Regions from separate parts of the Fusobacterium sp. genome, predicted to be linked through region 1. Evidence: riboswitches for the same ligand, from Rfam matches in the RefSeq annotation. Region 1 holds a riboswitch; the other holds the start of a gene.
What was found. A riboswitch is a leader RNA that binds a small molecule or an ion and turns the genes downstream of it on or off. The one in region 1 is predicted to bind lysine.
Positions count from the first base shown of each region.

Region 2: linked by a shared signal. The riboswitch ahead of E6771_RS15595 (YfcC family protein) and the one ahead of nhaC (Na+/H+ antiporter NhaC) in region 1 are both predicted to bind lysine.

Region 1 covers NZ_JAWDXO010000002.1:10,807-25,341, forward strand. The annotation lists gene E6771_RS01245 (AMP-binding protein) at 1-250, opposite strand, end outside; gene E6771_RS01250 (hypothetical protein) at 277-423, opposite strand; gene E6771_RS01255 (response regulator transcription factor) at 436-1,113, opposite strand; gene trhA (PAQR family membrane homeostasis protein TrhA) at 1,126-1,755, opposite strand; gene ggt (gamma-glutamyltransferase) at 2,000-3,607, opposite strand; gene E6771_RS01270 (hypothetical protein) at 3,659-4,837, opposite strand; gene E6771_RS01275 (GntR family transcriptional regulator) at 5,071-5,724, opposite strand; lysine riboswitch at 5,943-6,122, shown strand; gene nhaC (Na+/H+ antiporter NhaC) at 6,425-7,813, shown strand; gene E6771_RS01285 (M20 family metallopeptidase) at 7,874-9,019, shown strand; gene E6771_RS01290 (YccF domain-containing protein) at 9,093-9,524, opposite strand; gene E6771_RS01295 (tRNA 2-thiocytidine biosynthesis TtcA family protein) at 9,561-10,319, opposite strand; gene E6771_RS01300 (ATP-binding protein) at 10,322-11,125, opposite strand; gene E6771_RS01305 (hypothetical protein) at 11,227-11,538, shown strand; gene E6771_RS01310 (SPFH domain-containing protein) at 11,589-12,518, opposite strand; gene E6771_RS01315 (YbaB/EbfC family nucleoid-associated protein) at 12,692-13,048, opposite strand; gene sppA (signal peptide peptidase SppA) at 13,125-14,535, opposite strand, start outside.
Region 2 covers NZ_JAWDXO010000066.1:327-6,762, forward strand. The annotation lists gene E6771_RS15590 (hypothetical protein) at 156-485, shown strand; gene E6771_RS15595 (YfcC family protein) at 588-1,994, opposite strand; lysine riboswitch at 2,127-2,301, opposite strand; gene E6771_RS15600 (M20 family metallopeptidase) at 2,435-3,640, opposite strand; gene E6771_RS15605 (carbamoyl phosphate synthase small subunit) at 4,012-5,151, shown strand; partial or broken gene carB (carbamoyl-phosphate synthase large subunit) at 5,162-6,436, shown strand, end outside.

The sequences.
Region 1 (14,535 bases):
CAAATACATAAAGAAGCTGTTCTGCAGTATAACTTGCATCCAATACAACCCCTATTCCCTTTGAATTCCATACTGAGAAAAGTGCTTCTATTATTTCAGGTCTATTTTCTATGTATACAACAACTTTATCATCTTTTTTTATCTTTAATAATGTAGAATAATACTTTATTCCTGTCAGCAGCTCTTTATATGAATATTCTCTATTCTTGTATATAATAGCAGCTTTTTTTCTGTCATGTAAAAAATTCATTATTGCCTCCTATTGTCAGAGATATTTTATAAATTATCAATCATCTCTTCCAATTGTTTTCTATCTTTATTATTTAAATCTATTCCAGATTTTAATTTTTTTAAAACTTCACTTTCTTGTGCACTCATGCTCTTTTCTAAAACTTTTATAAGCATTTTTACATAAAAATTCATACTCTTCTCCTTTTACCCTTTGAGGATATACCCTACTCCTCTTACTGTATATATTAATTTTTCTTTATATTCTCTGTCAATTTTGCTTCTTAAATGTGTCATATATACATCTACTATATTAGTATTGCTTGTAAAATTTATACTCCATATTTTTTCTTTTATCATTGTTCTGCTGAGAACAAGATTCTTATTTCTTACCAAATATTCAAGCAGAGAAAACTCTTTATATGTAAGTTCAATAAGTTTATCTCCTCTTTTAACCTCTCTGGTAAGAAAATCTATAGATAAATCCTTTATTGTAATTATATTATTTCCAGCAGCAAAAATTTTTGCAGTCCTTCTTATTATTGCTCGGATTCTTCCTAAGAGTTCTATAAAAGAAAATGGTTTAGTAATATAGTCATCAGCTCCTGCATCTAGAGCTTCTACTTTTTTCTCTATTTTATCTTCAGAAGATATAAATATTATCCCTGATTCACTATTTTCTTTTCTTATTTTTTCACAAAGTTCTATTCCAGTTTTATTCCCAATAACACTATCAAGTATTATAAGCTCATAATTTCCTGATACAGCATGATAATATGCTTCTTCCCAATCAGAACTATCCTCTACAGAATATCCTGCTTCTCTCAAACCTTTTTTCAAATATTTTTTTATATCTATATCTTTTTGTACTATAAGAATATTCATTTATTTCACCTTTTATATATGAATAATATTGTAAATAGAAAGATAATTAAGAACACTTCCTCCTATTACAAATATATGCCATATGAAATGAGCAAATTTAAGTTTCTTCATTGCATAAAATATTGTTCCTATTGTATATATAACTCCTCCTATTACAAGAAGATTTAGAGAAATTGGACTTAAAGAATTTTTTAAATCCTTAAATACAAAGACAACTATCCATCCCATAAGTATATATAATAAAGTGGAAAGAATTTTAAATCTTCCAACAAAGAATATTTTAAATATTATCCCTAAAAAAGTCAATCCCCATTGTATTGCAAAAAGAATCCATCTGCTTTTTCCTTCTAATACTGTAAGAAGATAAGGTGTATATGAAGCAGATATTAATATGTATATTGCTGAATGATCAAGTATTTTAAATACTTTTTTTGCCTTTCCTTCTTCAAGCAAATGATAAGTTCCTGACATAACATACATGAGAATAAGAGCTCCTCCAAATATAGCAGATCCCACTATATAATTTGGATACCCTGTTTTTACTGCATGTACTATCAATGAAACACATCCAGCTATTGCCATTCCTGCTCCTATATAATGAGTTATAAAGTTAAACTGTTCTTCTAATTTGTTGTAATCCATATTATTCAGCTCCTTTCAAAAATATAACCATCCTTTTTTCAAGTATTTTCTTTTTCTATATTATACCATATTTTAAATCCTGTTTTTCAAAATAAATAATCTCTAATATTTATATTTCATCTAATTTCTCTTCACAAATCAGGGGTCATATTTTTTTATTTTACATTATACCATAAAAAATATAAAAGGGGTATTGTTCTTTCAAACACTACCCCTAATACTCTTTTAATGTATTTTTTTCATACTAATATAAAGCAATATGTCCATCTGTTCTAGGTTCAGTTCCACCTACTAAAACCCCATTTTCCATTCTCCAGATGATCTCTCCTCTTCCCATCATTAATGGATCATATAAAACTTTTATTTCATGACCCATTGCTGCCAATTCGTATGCTATATGTTCTGCTACTCCATGTTCCAGTTCTATATTTTTCTTTCCTACCCACTGCCATCTTGGAGCATCTAAAGCTGCCTGTGGATTCATCAGAAAGTCCACTGTATTAGTTACTACCTGTACATGCCCCTGTGGCTGCATAAATCCTCCCATTACTCCAAATGGTCCTATAGCTTTTCCATCTTTTCCTAAAAATCCTGGTATTATTGTATGATATGGTTTCTTTCCTGGTCCTACACAGTTTGCACTTTCAAGATTTAGATTAAAGTTGTTTCCCCTGTTGTGAAGCCCTATTCCTGTTCCTGGAACTACCATTCCTGAACCAAATCCCATATAGTTGCTTTGAATATATGATATCATATTTCCTTCATTATCTGCTGCTGCTAGATATACTGTTCCTCCACTATATGGATCCCCTGCTTCTGGCATGATTGCTGTACTTCCTATCAGCTTTGCTCTGTCTTCTGCATATGCTTTTGACAATAACTGGTCAACTGTCACTTTCATAAATCTAGGGTCTGCTACATATTTTTGTACATCTACAAATGCAAGCTTCATTGCCTCTATCATTGTATGGTATGATCTCACTGTTTCCCTTGCCTCAAACTGGAATCTATCTAAGATGTTAAGCGCCATAAGAGCACTTATTCCATGTCCATTTGGTGGAAGTTCATAAACATCATATCCATGATACTTTACAGAAATGGGTTCTACCCATTCTGCTTCAAATTCTTCTAAATCTTCTTTTCTTATATATCCATTATATTTTTTTGAAAATGCATCTATTTTATCTGCTAATTCCCCCTTATAGAAAACATCTGCATATGTATCCCCTATCATCTCAAGAGTATCTGCATGATCTGGAAGTCTTACTACATCTCCTATTTCTGGGCATTTCCCATTTTTTGTGAAAGTTTCAAACCAGTATTTAAACTCTTCTCCACTTTCTTTTCCAAAATTCACAGCAGCTTTTCTCCATAGTTTAGCAACATTTACAGGAACAGCATATCCCTCTCTTGCTAATTTTACAGCTGGAGCAACAACTTCATTCAAAGGAAGTTTTCCAAACTTTTTACTTAACTCTGCCCAAGCTTTAGGTATTCCTGGTACAGTAACTGGAATAAAACCATATTTTGGCATTTCTTTTAATCCTTTATTCAGTAATTCCTGTGCTTCAAGAAGCTTTGGTGAAGGACCACTGGCATTAAGTCCATATATTTTATCTTTTATACTAAGGATGGCAAATCCATCTCCTCCTATACCATTACCTGTAGGTTCTACAACAGTAAGAGCTGCTGCAGTGGCAATAGCAGCATCTATTGCATTTCCTCCTTTTTTTAGTATTTCAAGTCCAGCTTGTGCAGCAAGTGGAGAACCAGTTGCTACCATACCATTTTTAGCGTACATTACGTTTCTTCTTGATGGATACGGATAAATAGTAGAATCAAATTTTAGCATTTTATTCCTCCCTAATATTTATAATATATTTGATTGAAAATACTTTTATTATTAAAGCATTTTTACAAATTCTCCTGCCACAATTACCGATAATGTAGTTACAGAAGCCAGTCCAGCAACAACATATGCTGGTGTAAGTTTTGACATTATAAATTCATGTTCCTCTTCATCTCCTGCTACAGCAGTTGCTATTTCATTACATATAAGATATGTAGCTGGAAATCCCAAAAGTTGGGCAACAACTATTCCCATAGCTAAGTTTTTAGAACCAACAAGTTTCCATACTGGAAGAACTTGAGTAAATACATACAATCCAATCATTGTTGCTCCAAATATAACTAATAAGTAATACCCCATTACTATAAGATCATCAAATTTTATTTTAGCAAGGGAAGGAATAATTTGAGCAAATGTCAGCATAGAGAAAAATCCAGACATTTTACCTCTATCAAGAATTCTTGGTGGAATTATTCCTAAATATGCAAGTGTAGCAGCCATTATCAGTGACCATATAGTAGTTCCTACTCCAGTATACTTAGAAAGTATTGCTGCAAAATAGCAACAGATAGCAGTTACAGCAAAACATACATAAACAGTAAAATATTTATCATATTTTTTATACCATTCTCTTTTTACTTCTTCTTTCTTCTCTTTTCCCCCAGAGATTGTTATTTTTTCGCCTTCAGATTTTTTTAATCTGTAATCTGCTATTATAACTTTAGCTTCTTTCAGACCGAAAAATGATGCTGGTGGTGTTCCAACAAATTTTTGAATAGCATAAGCAAATGTACCAAAAGCTGCAGCTGTCACAAATCCTTTTTCAAGTGCGCCATTTACCATTATATTAGTAGCAACAATTCCACCATTCAATACAGGAATACTTACAATAGCCACTTCTCTTCCTACAATTGGCATCACTAAAAAAACTGCAATACAAGTTATTATCATCCCTATAAAAGCCATTAAAACAGTTTTCCATTCTTCTACTAATTGTTTTACATTTACCATGCTTCCCATATGAAATACAAGTATAGGACTTGCCAATGTGGCTACTTTATCCAACTGTGCCTTTGCAATCAGATCAGAAGGTATTACTCCTGTCATGAATAAAATAAGAAAGCCCATTAATGCAATGAATACTGATGAAAGTTTAGCTTTAGTTGCTACACCCAGAATATCTCCAATTGCAAATAATCCTGCTACAATACTAAGCATCAAAAATTTTTCCATTTCTACTCCCCCTTGTAGATTTATTAATACTTTTATAAAAAGTATTTACTAAGGTATACCTTAAAAAATAGATTTTCACAAATATAATTTCTATATCCAAATGATACATCTCTTATATTTTTCGTATACAATATATTATTTTTAGTATACAATACTTTATAAGTAATAAAAATTTAGTGTAAATTTCTAGGAAACAAAAAAAGAATGAAGCTCTGACTTCATTCTTTTTTATTTTAAATAGATATTTTATCAAAAGTTTTTACAACATAATCTGCTGCATTATCTAAATGCTCCTCTAACGCTTTATATATTTTTTCTTCATTTTTTTCTTTTAATGCCCTTATTATTTTTTCATGTTCATCCACTGTTTCCTGCATATTAGGGTTAGTTTTTTTAAATATATTCATATAGAAAGAAAGTTCAGAAAGTATCTTTAAAGAAAGTTCTTTTTTAGATAAAGAATATAGATAATTATCAAACTCTTCTAATGTTTCTGAAAATTTTGCAAGATTGTTACTATTATTGTACTTTTGACTTTTAGCTACTATCTTTGTAATTTTTTTAATATGTTTATCTCCCATTATATCTTTTATTTCCTTATAGATAATATATTCAAGTTCTAATCTTATTTCATATATTTCTTTTACTTTATCTGAATCAAATTTTTTTAAAAATACACCTTTAAAAGGTATTCTTTCTATTATTCCCATCATTTCTAATTTACTTAATGCTTCTCTCAAAGGTGTTCTGCTTATATTATATCTGATAGAATACTCATTTTCATTTATTTTTTCCCCAAACCTTATATTACCATTTATAATATCATTTTTTAATGCTTCAAATACAAGTGTCCTTCGATCCATAACTTCTATAGCGTTTTCTTTCATATGTTACACTCCTTAATAGAATTTACCAAAATTTATTTATCCCCATAATAATTTTATCACACTTTTTATTTTTAATCTAGGATTTCAATTTAAATTCTACTTAAAAAATAGATAATAGCTAAAAACCTTTATATAAAGCTATTTTTTTAGATATTAATAATATAATTAATATATTTTACAAAAAAGATTATCTATTATATACTTAATAACAAAATAATTTTTTAGATAGAGGTGCAGAAAACATGAGTATATTCATTCATATTTGACAGGTATTAAGAATGATTTAGAAAGGGAATTTTGTCGAAATAAAAATTTTTGCCAAAATATTTTTATTGGGAGTATGGAAAATATTCATATTACTGTCATTAATTTTCAATTAATGGAGTACTGTCTTTAAAAGTTTTCTACTTAAAATTTTTAAATTATGTAAAAAATTTTTAATCACAGTTTGTATTTTACAACTGTGATTTTTTTATTTATTCCTAATAAAAAATAATTTTTTAGGTGATTTAGTTGTTATATCAATATTAAAACAAATCAAAAAAAATTGAAATAATACAATTACATCAAAAAAAGTATTGACAAACTTATAATTATCTATTAAAATCTATTTAAGAAATTGTATACAATATTCTAAAATGTAAAAAATGTATACAATCTTTAAAAGGCATATATTAAATTAAAATGGGGGGTTATCTTTATGGAAAACCAAGCAAAAAAGGTTTCATCTGGCCAGGCTATGCTTATTCTTATTATTTCAATACTTGTTATCATATTAGGAATAAAAGTGGTTAAAGCACCTACTGCTATTATCTTATTGTTTGGAGGAGTTATTACTGTTATAATTTCTACTATCTTTGGAATTGAATATTCTAACATTCAAAGTGATATAGTGAAAACTATAACTACTATGGCTGTTCCTATTCTTATTGTTCTATCTGTTGGAGTTTTAGTTGGAGCATGGATGATATCTGGAACTGTTCCTCTTATGATATACTATGGAATGAAAGTTCTTAGTCCAAGTCTTTTCTTGGTAATGGTATGCATAATTTGTACATTGATGTCAGTGATGGCTGGAACATCTTGGGGAACAATCAGTACTGTTGGTATTGCATTTATGGGCGTTGCTGTTGGACTTGGTATCTCTTTACCTTTAACAGCTGGAGCTGTTGTTAGTGGAGCTATCTTTGGAGATAAACTTTCTCCTTTATCTGACTCTACTGTACTTTCAGCAGCAGTTTGTGAAGTTAATCTTTTAGAAGCAATAAAGCATTCATTTAAAACAACTTTACCTGCATTTATAGTAGCATTAATAATGTATTTTGTGATTGGTCTTCAATATAAAGATGGAGTTATTGGTGGAGAAAGTTATGATCTTATTATGGGAACTCTAGAAAAAACATTTACACTAAATCCATTATTATTAATTCCACCTGTATTAGTTCTAGTACTTATTATTATGAAAAAACCTACATTACCTGTTTTTACTATTGGAATTATTGCTGGTTGTATTTTAGCTATGGTGTTCCAAGGAACTTCATTAAATCAGGTAGCTAGTGCTCTTTCTAGTGGATATACTACTAAAACAGGTGTAGCTATTGTAGATAAAATGCTTGTTAGAGGTGGACTAAATAGCATGCTTGGTACAGTTGCTCTACTTATAGCTTCAGCAATATTTGGTGCTCCATTAAGAACAGCAGGTGTTGTAGATATTTTACTTGAAAAAATAACTAATATAGCTAAGACAGGTAAATCAATGATGATTGGAGTATTTGTTTTACACTCATTATTCTTTACAATAACTGGAAGTTATTATGTAACTTACTCAGTTCTTGGACAAATGGTAAGAGGTTTATTTGATTCTTATGGATTAAAAAGAAAAAATCTAGCTAGAATACTTTTAGATACAGGTACTGGATTTGCTCCTATTGTTCCATGGAGTGTTACAGGAGTATTTGTTGCAACTACTCTTGGAGTAAAAACAATGGATTTCATATTATATGCTCCAGTTACTTATTTAAGTATAGTAATTTCTTTCATCTACATAATTACAGGATTTACTATTGAAAAAGTTGATGGTAACCAATAAAAAATAATTTTAATTCTTGATAAAATTTATTGGAAAATAAACTATATTGGAGGTTAATATATGATAAATGAAAATCTGATCAAAGAGTATTGGTATGATATGATAAAAATCAGAAGTATCACAGGAGAAGAAGCAAAACTCGCTGAATATGTTACTGATAAATTAAAAGGATTTGGTCTTGATCCTAAAATAAGTTACTATGAAGGAGATGAAGAAAAGCAGAGTCCTTCTGTCTATGCTGTTTTAGATAGTGGAAAACCAGGTCCAAGAGTTATGCTCATTGGTCATATAGATACTGTAAAAGTGGCAAATGGATGGAATACTGATCCTTTTACTCCTACTGAAGATGGTGACAGAACATATGGTTTGGGTGCAATGGATATGAAAGGTGGTCTTGCTGCCATTCTTGCTACTACAAAATATTATTCTGAAAATAAAGATAAATTTACTGGAGAACTTGTTCTTGCTTTTGTATCAGATGAAGAAAATCTTTCTAAAGGAACTTATCAATTAGTTAATGAAGGATTGAGTGCTGATATGGCTATAATGGCTGAATGTAGATTTGATAATATGGCTATTGGTTTTAGAGGAAGATATAGTATTGAAGTTACTGTATCTGGAAAAGCTGCTCATGCAAGTCATTATCCAAATGTTGGAGAAAATGCCCTTATTTATGGAAGCAAATTAGCTATTGCCATTGAAGAGCTTCCTACTATAATCCATTCTACATTAGGTGGAGGAACTTGGGTAGTGAGAAGTATTGAAGGTGGAGTAAAAAATGCTTTAATAGTTCCTGAAAAATGTGAATTATTTATAGACAGATATACTGTTCCGGGAGAAACTTATGAAGTTTGTGAAAAACAAATTTTAGAAGCTGCTGAAAAATTAGGACTATCTGGTAAAGTAGATGTTAGATTAAAACCTAGAAAGTCAGCATATATGGAACCATTTGCATTGGAAGAAGCTCATATATTAGTTCAAACTGTAAAAGAAACTTTCAAAGAAGTTACTGGTGATGAAATCAGAATTGAGTTTGACAAGTCAGTTTGTGATTCTAATATATTAGCTAATTCATTAAATATTCCTACAGTAACTTTTGGCCCTTCTGGAGGAAATATGCATGGAGCAAATGAGTATGGACATCTTCACCAAGTACTTGCTGCTACAAAAATTTACATAAAAACTGTTTCAAAACTTTCAAAATAACACCATATTAAATATTTTTGAAACTATTAAGAAAGAGAATGGGCAATCCATTCTCTTTCTTACATATGCAATATTACTTTTTTGGTGTGAATCTTCTGTCTACTAAAGTATATTTATAAGGATTAAAAGCTATTTTAGCTAATTTAAAATTTTGTATTCCTACTGGTATTCCTATTATTGTGATACATTGTAATATTCCAGCTATAATATGTGATATAGCCAACCATATTCCTAAAAATATTATCCAAAAAAATGCTGATATTGGTCTTGGTGGCTCTCCATATTCAGTTTTCAGTACTATATCTTTTCCAAAAGGTGTGAGACATGAAGCTGCCATTTCAAAACAACCTCTTGCAAATGGTATTGTAACTATCAATATTGTACTTATTATCCCAGCTACAAACCATTCAAAAGCTAGAACAAGTCCTCCTAAAAATAACCATATAATATTTAATAATAAACTCATAATTCCTTGTATGATAAAAGCGTGGTAAATATTTATCATACTTCCTCCTTTTCTAATTTATTCTGATATATAACTTTAGTTTAATAAATCTTTAATACTATTAAAAATAACACTCCTTACATCTTTATTTTCTAAAGATATTTCTTTTATAAGATTTTTTATTCTCAATCTTCTTGAATTTTCATTCACTTCATATGGACAATCAGATTTTATTACAGGAAGTCCTAATTTACTTACATATCTTATTATATCTTTTTCTTCAACAAATGCAAGTGGTCTTATTATTTTAATACCATATTCCTCTGAAAGATAGCAGGGTTTCATCATTTTCATATTTCCCTGATAAAAAACATTCATAAGAAATGTCTCTATTATATCATCTTTATGATGACCTAAAGCTAATTTATTTATATCTTGTTCTTTCGCCATTCTGTAAAGAATTCCTCTTCTTATTCTCCCACATAAAAAACATGGATTTTTCACTTCCTTTTCTCCAAAAAGCATATCACTTAAATTTGTATCCTCTATCTGAAGTTTTAATCCTAATTTTTCACAATATTTTTCTATTACTTCAAAAGAGGCTTTATCAGTATTAGGATGTATATGAATAGGAATGATTTCAAAATCTAAATTGGCTATCTTTTTTATTCTTACCAAAGCATTTAAAACAGTCAAACTATCTTTTCCTCCTGATACTCCTACTGCTATTCTGTCTCCTGCTTCTATCATATTATAATTATGCATTGCACGTCCTATTGGACTCCATATAGTTTTACTGAAACTTTTATTTTCTATAAAATTTAATATATTATTTTTTTTTACTATTTCTTCCATTATTATTCCTCTACTTTATTAGTATTCCTTTTATTTCCTCTTGTATATCCTACAACATAATCAAGATTTATATTTCTCATAGAATTGAATATACTTTGTTTTACATTTGGATTTTTTTCTTCTAACCTATTTAAAATATTCTTTATTTCTTTCCTTTTTGAATCTATTTTTCCAGACTCAACAGGACAACCACATCCCATAGCCTCTATCTCATTTTTTTGAGTGTATGCTATTATATCTTTTTCTTTTATATATATCATAGGTCTTATAAGTTCCATTTTTCCACTTGTAGATTTTACCTTTGGTATCATTGTTTTTACAGTTCCTGCATAAAACATATTTATCATAGTAGTTTCTACCATATCATCAAAGTGATGTCCTAGAACAAGCTTATTGTATCCAAGCTCTTCTACTTTATTATAAAGCACTCCCCTTCTCATTTTAGCACATAAAAAACATGGTCTTTCGGGGTCTTCCTTAAATGCAATTTCCCATACATTAGACTCAAACACTTCACATGGTATCTCTAATTCTTCAAGATTGGACTTAAACTTCTCCATATCCATAGCTTCAAAACCTGGATTCATAGAAATAAAAGCTACTTCAAAATTTTTACTTTTATCTTTTTTCATCTCTTGAAATAATTTACATAAAAGAAGACTATCTTTCCCTCCTGATACTCCTACTGCTATTTTATCTCCATCTTCTATAAGATTAAAGTCCTTTATGGCTTTTACAAATTTAGTCCATATTTTTTTCCTGTATGTAGTCCTCAAACTCTCTAAAGCTATTTCTCCTTTTTTCATCTGTTCCTCCTTTTGTGATATGATATTATAATATTTTTTCCTATTTCTGTCTAGGATGTGGTATAATTTATTCAAACATATTTTATACGAAAGGAAAAATCATGACTGATATTGAAATAAGACTTATAAGATTTCTTCTTACTTCATCTGTCTACAGTGACAATGCTGTTATGAAAAATTTAGGAATAAATGAAGAGGAACTTATAGCTGCTTATAATTCCCTTGAAAAGAATGGGTATCTGGAATCATATAAAGAATATGAAGCTAGAAATCCTAAAAAAGGATGTTCTTCTAACTGCTGTAGTGAGAAGAATTGCAGCAGCTGTAATAGCTGTAGCATGGATAATACTTTTGATACATCAAAAATAAAAATAATTACAATAAAAGCTATCTTAGAATTTGATAATTATTAACTTGAAGCTAAAAAATAAAAGTTGGCATGGATTTATGCCAACTTTTTATTTTATTTTTTATCTTTTTCTTTAAACTCTCCAAATAAAGTACTAAATGTAGTTAGATTTTGAAGTTCTGATGGAATAATTATCTTAGTAGACTTGCCATCTGCAACTTTACTAAATGTATCCATTCCTTTAATCATAAGTACTTCTTTACTTGCATCTGCTTCTTTTAATAACTTGATAGCTTCTGCTTCTGCTCTTTGTACTGACAAAATAGCTTCTGCTTTACCTTGAGCTTCTTTGATTGCAACTTCTTTTTGACCTTCTGCTCTCAAGATAGCTGATTGCTTTTCTGCTTCTGCTCTTAAGATTTGTGATTCTTTTTCTCCTTCTGCTACAAGGATAGCTGATTTTTTCTGTCCTTCTGCTCTCAAGATAGCTTCTCTTCTTTCTCTTTCTGCTTTCATCTGTCTTTCCATTGCATCCTGAATTTCTCTAGGTGGAATTATATTTTTTAACTCTACTCTATTTATTTTCATTCCCCATGGATCTGTAGCTTCATCAAGAATAGCTCTCATCTCAGTATTAATAGTATCTCTTGAAGTTAAAGTGGAATCAAGTTCCATATCTCCTATTATATTTCTAAGAGTAGTAGCAGTAAGATTTTCTATAGCATTCATAGGATTTTCTACTCCATATGTATATAGTTTAGGGTCTGTAATTTGAAAATATATTACAGAATCTATCTGCATGGTTACATTGTCTTTAGTTATAACAGGCTGAGGCTTAAAATCAATAACCTGTTCTTTTAAAGAAACCCTTTTTGCAACTCTGTCAATGAAAGGAACAAGAAAGTTTATTCCAACATTCCAAGTTTCCTTATATCCCCCAAGTCTTTCTATTACATAAGCTCTTGATTGAGGTACTATTCTTACATGAAAAGCTATCAATACTACAACAAATACAAATAATAAAAATATAATAAATGAACCCATTTTTTTCCTCCTTATTAAATTAATAATACATTTAAATCATATCATAAAATGGCTTTAAATAAAACAGGTAATTTTAAATAAAATTTTCTCAATTCTGTATTTCACCTTTACTTCTAATTTTTTATTACCCATTAAAAAAAGAGACTGAAAATTTTCAGTCTCGACATATTTTATTAAAATAATCCTGGAATATTAATTCCTCCAGTTACTTTGCCCATTTCAGCTTCTGCTAATTCATCAGCTTGTCTCATTGCTTCTTTTATAGCTGAAAGAATAAGATCTTCAAGCATTTCTTTATCTTCAACAGCTTCTTTAACTATTTCATCGCTTAATTTAACTTCTAATAATTCTTTTTGCCCATTGACCTTTACTGTAACAGCTCCTCCACCAACTGATGCTGTTAATTCTTTTTCTTTAAGCCCTTCTTGAACAACCATCATTTGTTGCTGCATAGATTGAGCTTGCTTTAATATATCCATCTGGTTTGAAGCTCCATTACCTGTTCTTCCACCTTTTAATTTTCTTACCATTAATTTTTCCTCCTAAAATTTTTGTTCTTTACGATTGATTATATCATAGTATCTCATATTTTTTCAACCTATAAGTTTATATATCATATGGAAAATAATATATAGGTTTAAAATAAAGTTCTTTTTCAAAAATAAAAGAATCATATTTTTCTAACATTTTCACTGCTGGTACATACCTTTTTAAAATAGAATCATAATTTGGAGCATTTATTACTTCAATTGTGTCATAGTCTGCTAATTTAAGATCATCAGCAAGACCTTTTACTGCATTTTCTAATCCCCCTATCTCATCTATTAATCCTAGCTCTAATGCTTCCTCTCCAAGCCATACTTTTCCTTGAGCTATTCGCTCTACATGTTGCTTATTCAATTTTCTTCCAAAAGATACTGTATCTAAAAATTCATTATACACTTTTAAATTTGAAGCATAAAGTTTATCTCTTTTGTCTGCATCAAAATCTTTTACCATGGAGTAAATGTCTGAATATTCACCTTTTTTAACTTCTTCTACATTTATTGATATATTTCCCAGCATTTTTTTTATATTTGGAATAATACTTACAACTCCTATTGAACCTGTAAGACTATCTTTATCTGCATATATTTTTTCTGCTACTGCTGCTATATAGTATCCTCCTGAAGCTCCTACTCCCCCTATAGAAACATATATTGGTTTAATTTCATTTGCTTCCGTTATTTTATTGCTTATTATATTAGAAGCTAATGCTGAACCACCTGGAGAATTTATTCTTAAAACTATTCCTTTTACAGTATTATCTTTTAATGCCTTATTTATCTCCTCTATGAGGGTATTTGGAGTTATACTTCCTGAAATACTACCTGAAGTACTATCCATGAATATTGTTCCTTCAGCATATATTATTGCTATTTTATCTTTTCTTTTATTTCCATTCATTCCTAAAAGACTATTTTTAGATAAAAAAGTATTATATTTTTCAAAAGAAAGAAGTTTGTTATCTCCGATAACTTGTTTAAGCTGATCATAATACATAAATTCATCTATTAATTTTAATTTTTTCATTTGATTTGGTTCTGATACCATTAAATCACCATTAAGAATCTTTTCATTAATAAAGTCATGATTTACTTTTCTTTCAGTTGCTATATTATTTATGAAATTAGTATATTTTCTATTATACATTCTTTCTATATTTTCTTTATATTCTTTAGAAATGTGCTCTTTTGTTAAATTTTCTCCATATGCTTTATAATCCCCAACATGAATAACATTAAACTCTATTCCTAATTTGTCTGCTAAAAGTTTATAATACATAAGTTCTCCATAATATCCAGTAATATTTACAGGAGCACTCATTGTGGGAGGCATAAAAATATGATTGCTTTTTATAGCTAGTGAATAATTCCTATTATCAACCATTGTTACATATGAATATACCTCTTTTTTACTTTTTTTCAAATTATCTAATTTTTTTCCAAATTCTTCTATTTGAGCACTATCAAGAGAT
Region 2 (6,436 bases), on a different contig from region 1:
AATCCAAGTAGTTTTAAGAATAAAAGTTTTAAAATTCCTGTTTTTTAATTCTAGAAATAATTGTTTATATATCTAAGAAAAGAAAAATTGAATTATGAAAATTAAATGATATAATAAAATTACAAAAAATTACAGATAATAGGAGGAGATACTTAATGAAATTATTAAAAAAGGTAATATTTTTGTTTCTATTTTTTACAGGAATCGCGGTAGCCTGTCCTGACAAAGATTTTCACAGAAAAATGGAAAGATATATTCAAGAAACAACAAGTCTAAAAAAACAGGGGAAGAAAATTGTAGTAGACAGTGAAAAAATTGTTATGGAAACATTTTTGGCTGTAAAAGGAGATAGGGATAGGCTAGAAGGAGCACTAGCTATTGTTATGACAGGATTATTGAAATATTCAAAAAATCATGGTTATGAATTGTATATAAAAGATCCTGAAGGAAATGAGAAAGGATTTATGGAATTTATAGGAAAATAAGTCATGCATATGTCAAGGAAGTTAAAAATAATTTTATGATAAGATAAATAAGAGATAATAAAAAAGCTGCCATATAGGCAGTCTTTTTTATACACTAAAACATTAAAAAGATCCATAATTAATTGCTACAGCTATAACCATAAAAATAACCTGCAGCAAAAACATAATTATAAATAAGGGAGTGATAAATCTATACCATTTTTCTATTGGAAGGCTCATCAGTCCACAAACAGTAGCAGCTGATGTAGGCCAAAACATATTAGAAAAACCATCTCCAAATTGGAAAGCAAGTACAGCTGTTTGTCTTGTAAGTCCAATAGCATCTGCTAAAGGGGCCATAATAGGCATAGATGTAGCTGCCTGTCCTGAACCAGAAGGGATAAAAAAATTGATGAAGTTTTGGACAACAACCATTCCTACAGCAGCAATAGTTTTAGGCATAGTAGAAAGTGTATTAGCCATAAAATTTATTATAGTATCAATTATGTGGCCATTTTCCATTACAATAGTAAGTGATCTTGCTACCCCCACTGCCATTGCACCAAAAATAACATCTGAAACTGATTTTACAAAAAGAGAAGCTATCTGACTGAAATTATACCCTCCAACTAATCCAGTAATTATCATCATGATGAAGAAAAGAGTGGAAAGTTCATTCAGATACCATCCAAGCTGACTTGTACCATATACAAGTAAAGCTATAGTTACAACAAAAAGTAGCATTATAAACTTATGCTTTCTATTAAAAGGAAGTTGTTCCATCTCTTCACGGTTCATTCCATCTGAAAAATTGAATTTAACATCTTTAACAATTGAAAGTTCTGGATGAAGTTTTACTTTTCTTGCATAAAGCATAAGATAAATAATTGCACTTCCTTGAAAGACGATAAAACACATAATTCTTAGGCCAATTCCAGAACCAATAGGAAGTTCTGCAATTCCTTGGGCGATTCCTATTGTAAATGGATTGAGAGTAGCAGCAGCAAATCCTGTAGCTGTACCAAGAATAACTGCAGCTCCACCAACTAAAGCATCATATCCTAAAGCTACAGATATTCCCATGAAAGCTGGAAGCAGTCCATAAGTTTCTTCATAAAGACCAAAAGTAGATCCACAGATACCAAATACTACCATAAAAATAGGAAATATCATAGTTTCTTTCCCATTAAATTTCTTAATAAGAGAACCAAGAGAGCCATAGAATGCTCCTGTTTTTATTAAAAGATATACAAATCCATAAGCAAAGAATATAAAAAATATAATATCAGCAGTAGAAACTAATCCTTCTACCACTGCCATAAATATATGGAATGGAGAAACAGGAGTCTGTTCAATATATTTGAATGACCCTTGTACAACCATAGTTCTGTTTAGAACTGGATCTATTGCTCTTTCGTATGTACCTGCTGGTATAATATAGGTTAAAACTGTTAATATAACAAGAATGATTCCAATTATCACATAAGTATGTGGTATTGTAAATTTTTTTCTAGTAGTATTTTCTGACATTTTTTCCTCCCTCAAGATATTATAAAAATATATTTTTAATAAATTTTACAAAATAAAAAAATCACAGTTTAAAGCACTAAACTGTGACAAAAAAACTTAACTATATGCAATATAAAATGCATATAGATCAGAATCACAGATAGCACTCCATTGAAATAATCAATGACAGTAGTATAAATATTTTCTATACTCCCAACAAAAGAATTTTAGCATTTTCTTTCATTTCGGCAGAATTCCCTTTCTAATCACTTCAATGTCTGCCAGACTAAATGATCATACTAATGTTTTCTGCACCTCTATCTTTCTTTTTATTTTTATAAGGCTGATTATACGTCAACATAGATAAAAAGTAAAATATAATAAATTAATCAATTGTATTTTTTTTATAAATATAAGATATGAGTATAATAAAATTGGAGACTATATTCATATAATGAAGATTACTTTCTTTTAAGTTTTTTAAACTCTTCTTTAACAATTTTTAATAATTCAGGCTCAAGATAAAGTTCCAAAGCAGCACCAGTCATAGCTTTTACAGATTTATGAAGTTTATCATATGCTTCTTCTGAATTCACATATTTTAAATATGCTTCATCGTGAACAAAACATATTTCATCAATATTGAGAGCTAGTTCTGTATACATAGTAGGACATATTTGGCTAACATTTCCTATATCAGAAGAACCACTGGCCCCATCTTTTTTATCAAGAAAATTATTTATGCCAACTTCTATAAGATTTTTTCTCATTAAATCCTGTAAAGATGGAAGATTTAAAAGATTATCAAATGAATTTTCATATTTTTCATATTTTAAAACAGCGCCAGTCATAAGTTCAGCACCTTTTGCACAATTAATAACTTTTTGAGTAAGGGAATTTAAATAGGTTCTATCATTTGATCTGATATGAAATTTACATTCAGCAAAATCAGGAACAGTATTAGGAGCATCTCCACCACTTGTGATGATACCATGAATTCTTGAATCAGAAGTTATATGTTGCCTCAAACAATTAATACCACTATACATTAACTGAACAGCATCTAAAGCATTTATTCCTTCATCTGGATGGGCAGCAGCATGAGCAGCTTTACCATTGAATTGAAACTTGATACAATCAATAGCCAGAGTTTTACAATTGAGATTGTTATTGCTTTCCAGATGCATCTGAAATACAATATCAATATTATCAAAGGCATTTTTTTCTACCATATTTACTTTTCCACCTAAAGTTTCTTCAGCTGGAGTTCCTATCAATATAACTTTACCTTTGAAATTATTTTTAAATTTTGATAAAACAAGAGCAGCACCATAAGTTCCAGCAGCTATCCAGTTATGTCCACAGGCATGTCCTGGGACTTTATCAGGACCATATCCAGGAAGAGCATCATATTCAGCTAAAAAAGCTACGCTCGGTCCATCATTATCTCCATATTCAGCTCTAAAAGCTGTAGGAAGACCACAATAATTTTCTTCTACAGAAAAGTTATTTTTCTTTAAGAGGTCTATAAGATATTTTGAAGAGAGAAATTCTTTTTCTCCAAGTTCTGGATTTTTAAAAATATAGTCACAAACAGCTTCAATATCTTTTTTGTAAGTGTCTTCAATAGCATAAAGTTTTTTTTTAATACTTTCTAATTTAAACATTTTTCCCTCCAGACTTATATTATTTAATATTATAAATGTTACATTAAAAAATATAGCATGTCAATTGATTATTTGATATAATTAATTTGAAAGAAATACTTGAAAAGCAATTGTATATTAAAACTTCTTGACAAATTAGTAAAAAATCGTTATAATACTTCTTAGTAAAAATTAGGAGGAAAGAGATGAAGAGGGGAAAAATATCAAAGGAAATCACTGAACAGATATTTATACCAATTTTTTTTTATTCATTTTTTAAATTTTATTTAAGAGAATTTTTTTCTAATTTTACACTACATGATTGTAATTTAATTTTTTTATTATAGGGATATAACTTTTATAGTTATATCTTTTTTTTTAGAGGAGGGAAGATGAAAGGAAAGCTTATTCTAGAAAATGGTATGAGTTTTGATGGAAAGATTTTTGGACACTTTGGGGAAACAACAGGAGAAATAGTTTTTACTACAGGAATGACGGGTTATCAGGAAGTTTTAACTGATCCCTCTCTTTATGGGAAAATAGTTGTTATGACTTATCCTATGGTGGGAAACTATGGACTAAATCTTGAAGATATGGAATCTGATAGAATACATCTGAAAGGATTCATTATAAAAGAAGATGCGAAACTTCCAAATAATTTTAGGTGTGAGATGACTTTAGAAGGTTTTTTAAGTCAATACAATGTAGTGGGATTTAAAGGAGTAGACACAAGGGAACTAACTAAAATAATAAGAGATAATGGTTCAATGAAGGCTATTATTACAGATAAAGAATTGACACATAAGGAATTAAAGGAAAAGTTTAATAATTTTTCTTATGAAAATGCAGTAGAGCAAGTAAGCAGAAAAGGTATAATTGAGATTGGGGGAAATGGATTGAAAATAGGAGTATTAGATTTAGGAGTAAAAAGAAGTACTTTAGATTTACTAGAAAAAATGGGATTTGGTGTATCTGTATTTCCTTATGACACTTCATCAAATGAATTGCTAAAACATAATCTTGATGGGCTTATTATTTCAAGTGGACCTGGAAATCCTGATGAAATGATGCATATAATGAAAACTGTGAGAGGAACTCTGGCAAATATTCCTATGCTTGGAATATCTTTAGGAGCACAGCTTCTTAATTTAGCTTTAGGTGGCAGTATAAAAAAGATGAAAAATGGGCATAGAGGATCAAATCATCCAGTAGAAGATTTAAAAAGAAATAGAATATATATAACAGATCAAAATCATGGATATTCAATAGAAAAATTAGGAATATATTCTGAAACTACACATGTTAACCTAAATGACAAAACAATAGAAGGGTTTAGATGTGATGCTCTTGCAGCTATGGGAGTTCAATTTATGCCAGATTTTTGTACAGAAGACTCAAATAATATGTTTGCAGACTTTTTATCATTAATTGAAAATGGAGTAAATACTAAGGGAATTGATGATGAACACAGCAGTGAATATGATGAAAATTTTGAAGCTGATGATGAGTCAGCAGAAGGATATCTGAATTAGGAGGGGGAAAATGTTAGATAAGTCTATAAAGAAAACATTAGTAATAGGTTCAGGACCAATTATAATAGGACAGGCAGCAGAGTTTGACTATTCAGGAACTCAGGCTTGTGAAACATTAAAAAAAGAAGGAATAGAAGTTGTACTTATCAACTCTAACCCAGCAACAATAATGACAGATAAAGCAGTAGCTGACAGAATATATATTGAACCAATTACTTTAGATTTTGTTGAAAAAGTAATTGCAAAGGAAAAACCTGATTCTGTAATTGCAGGAATGGGAGGACAGACTGGTCTGAACATGGTAGTTGAATTACATGAGAAAGGTATTCTTGAAAAATATGGAGTAAAAGTAATAGGAACACCTGTAGAAGCTATAAAAAAAGGGGAAGACAGGGAAATATTCAGAGAAACTATGAATAAACTTGGAGAACCTATTATTCAAAGTAAAATAGTGGAAAATCTTGAAGAAGGATTTGAAGTAGCAAGAGAAATAGGATATCCAGTAGTTGTAAGACCTGCATATACACTTGGAGGAACTGGTGGCGGAATAGCTAATGATCCAAATGAACTGGAAGATATTCTAATGAAAGGTCTTTCATTATCAATGGTAGGTCAAGTTTTACTTGAAAAATCTATCTATGGATGGAAAGAAATTGAATATGAAGTAATAAGAGATAAAAATGGAAATACTATAGTTGTATGTAATATGGAAAATGTAGATCCAGTAGGAATCCATACTGGGGATTCAATAGTTGTTGCTCCTACACAGACTTTATCTGACAAGGAATGCAGAATGCTTAGAGCTTCAGCTGTGAAAATAGTAAATGAAGTTGGTGTTATTGGAGGATGCAATGTACAGTTTGCTCTGCATCCAAAATCATTTGAATATGCAATAATAGAGATTAATCCAAGAGTATCAAGATCATCAGCACTGGCTTCTAAAGCAACAGGGTATCCAATAGCAAGAGTGTCAACAAAATTGGCTATGGGATATACTCTTAATGAAATAGTAAATGAAGCAACTCAAACTACTTATGCTTGTTTTGATCCTACAATAGACTATATAGTTGTAAAAATACCTAAATGGCCATTTGATAAATTTAAAAAGGCAAATAGAAGATTAGGAACAAAAATGATGGCAACAGGGGAAGTTATGGCAATAGGAAATAACTTTGAAGCAGCATTTTTGAAAGGTATCAGATCACTGGAAATTGGAAGATATAATTCTTTATGGAAAAAATTGAATGGATTGTTAAACAGGAAGAAATAATAAAAAGAATGTCTC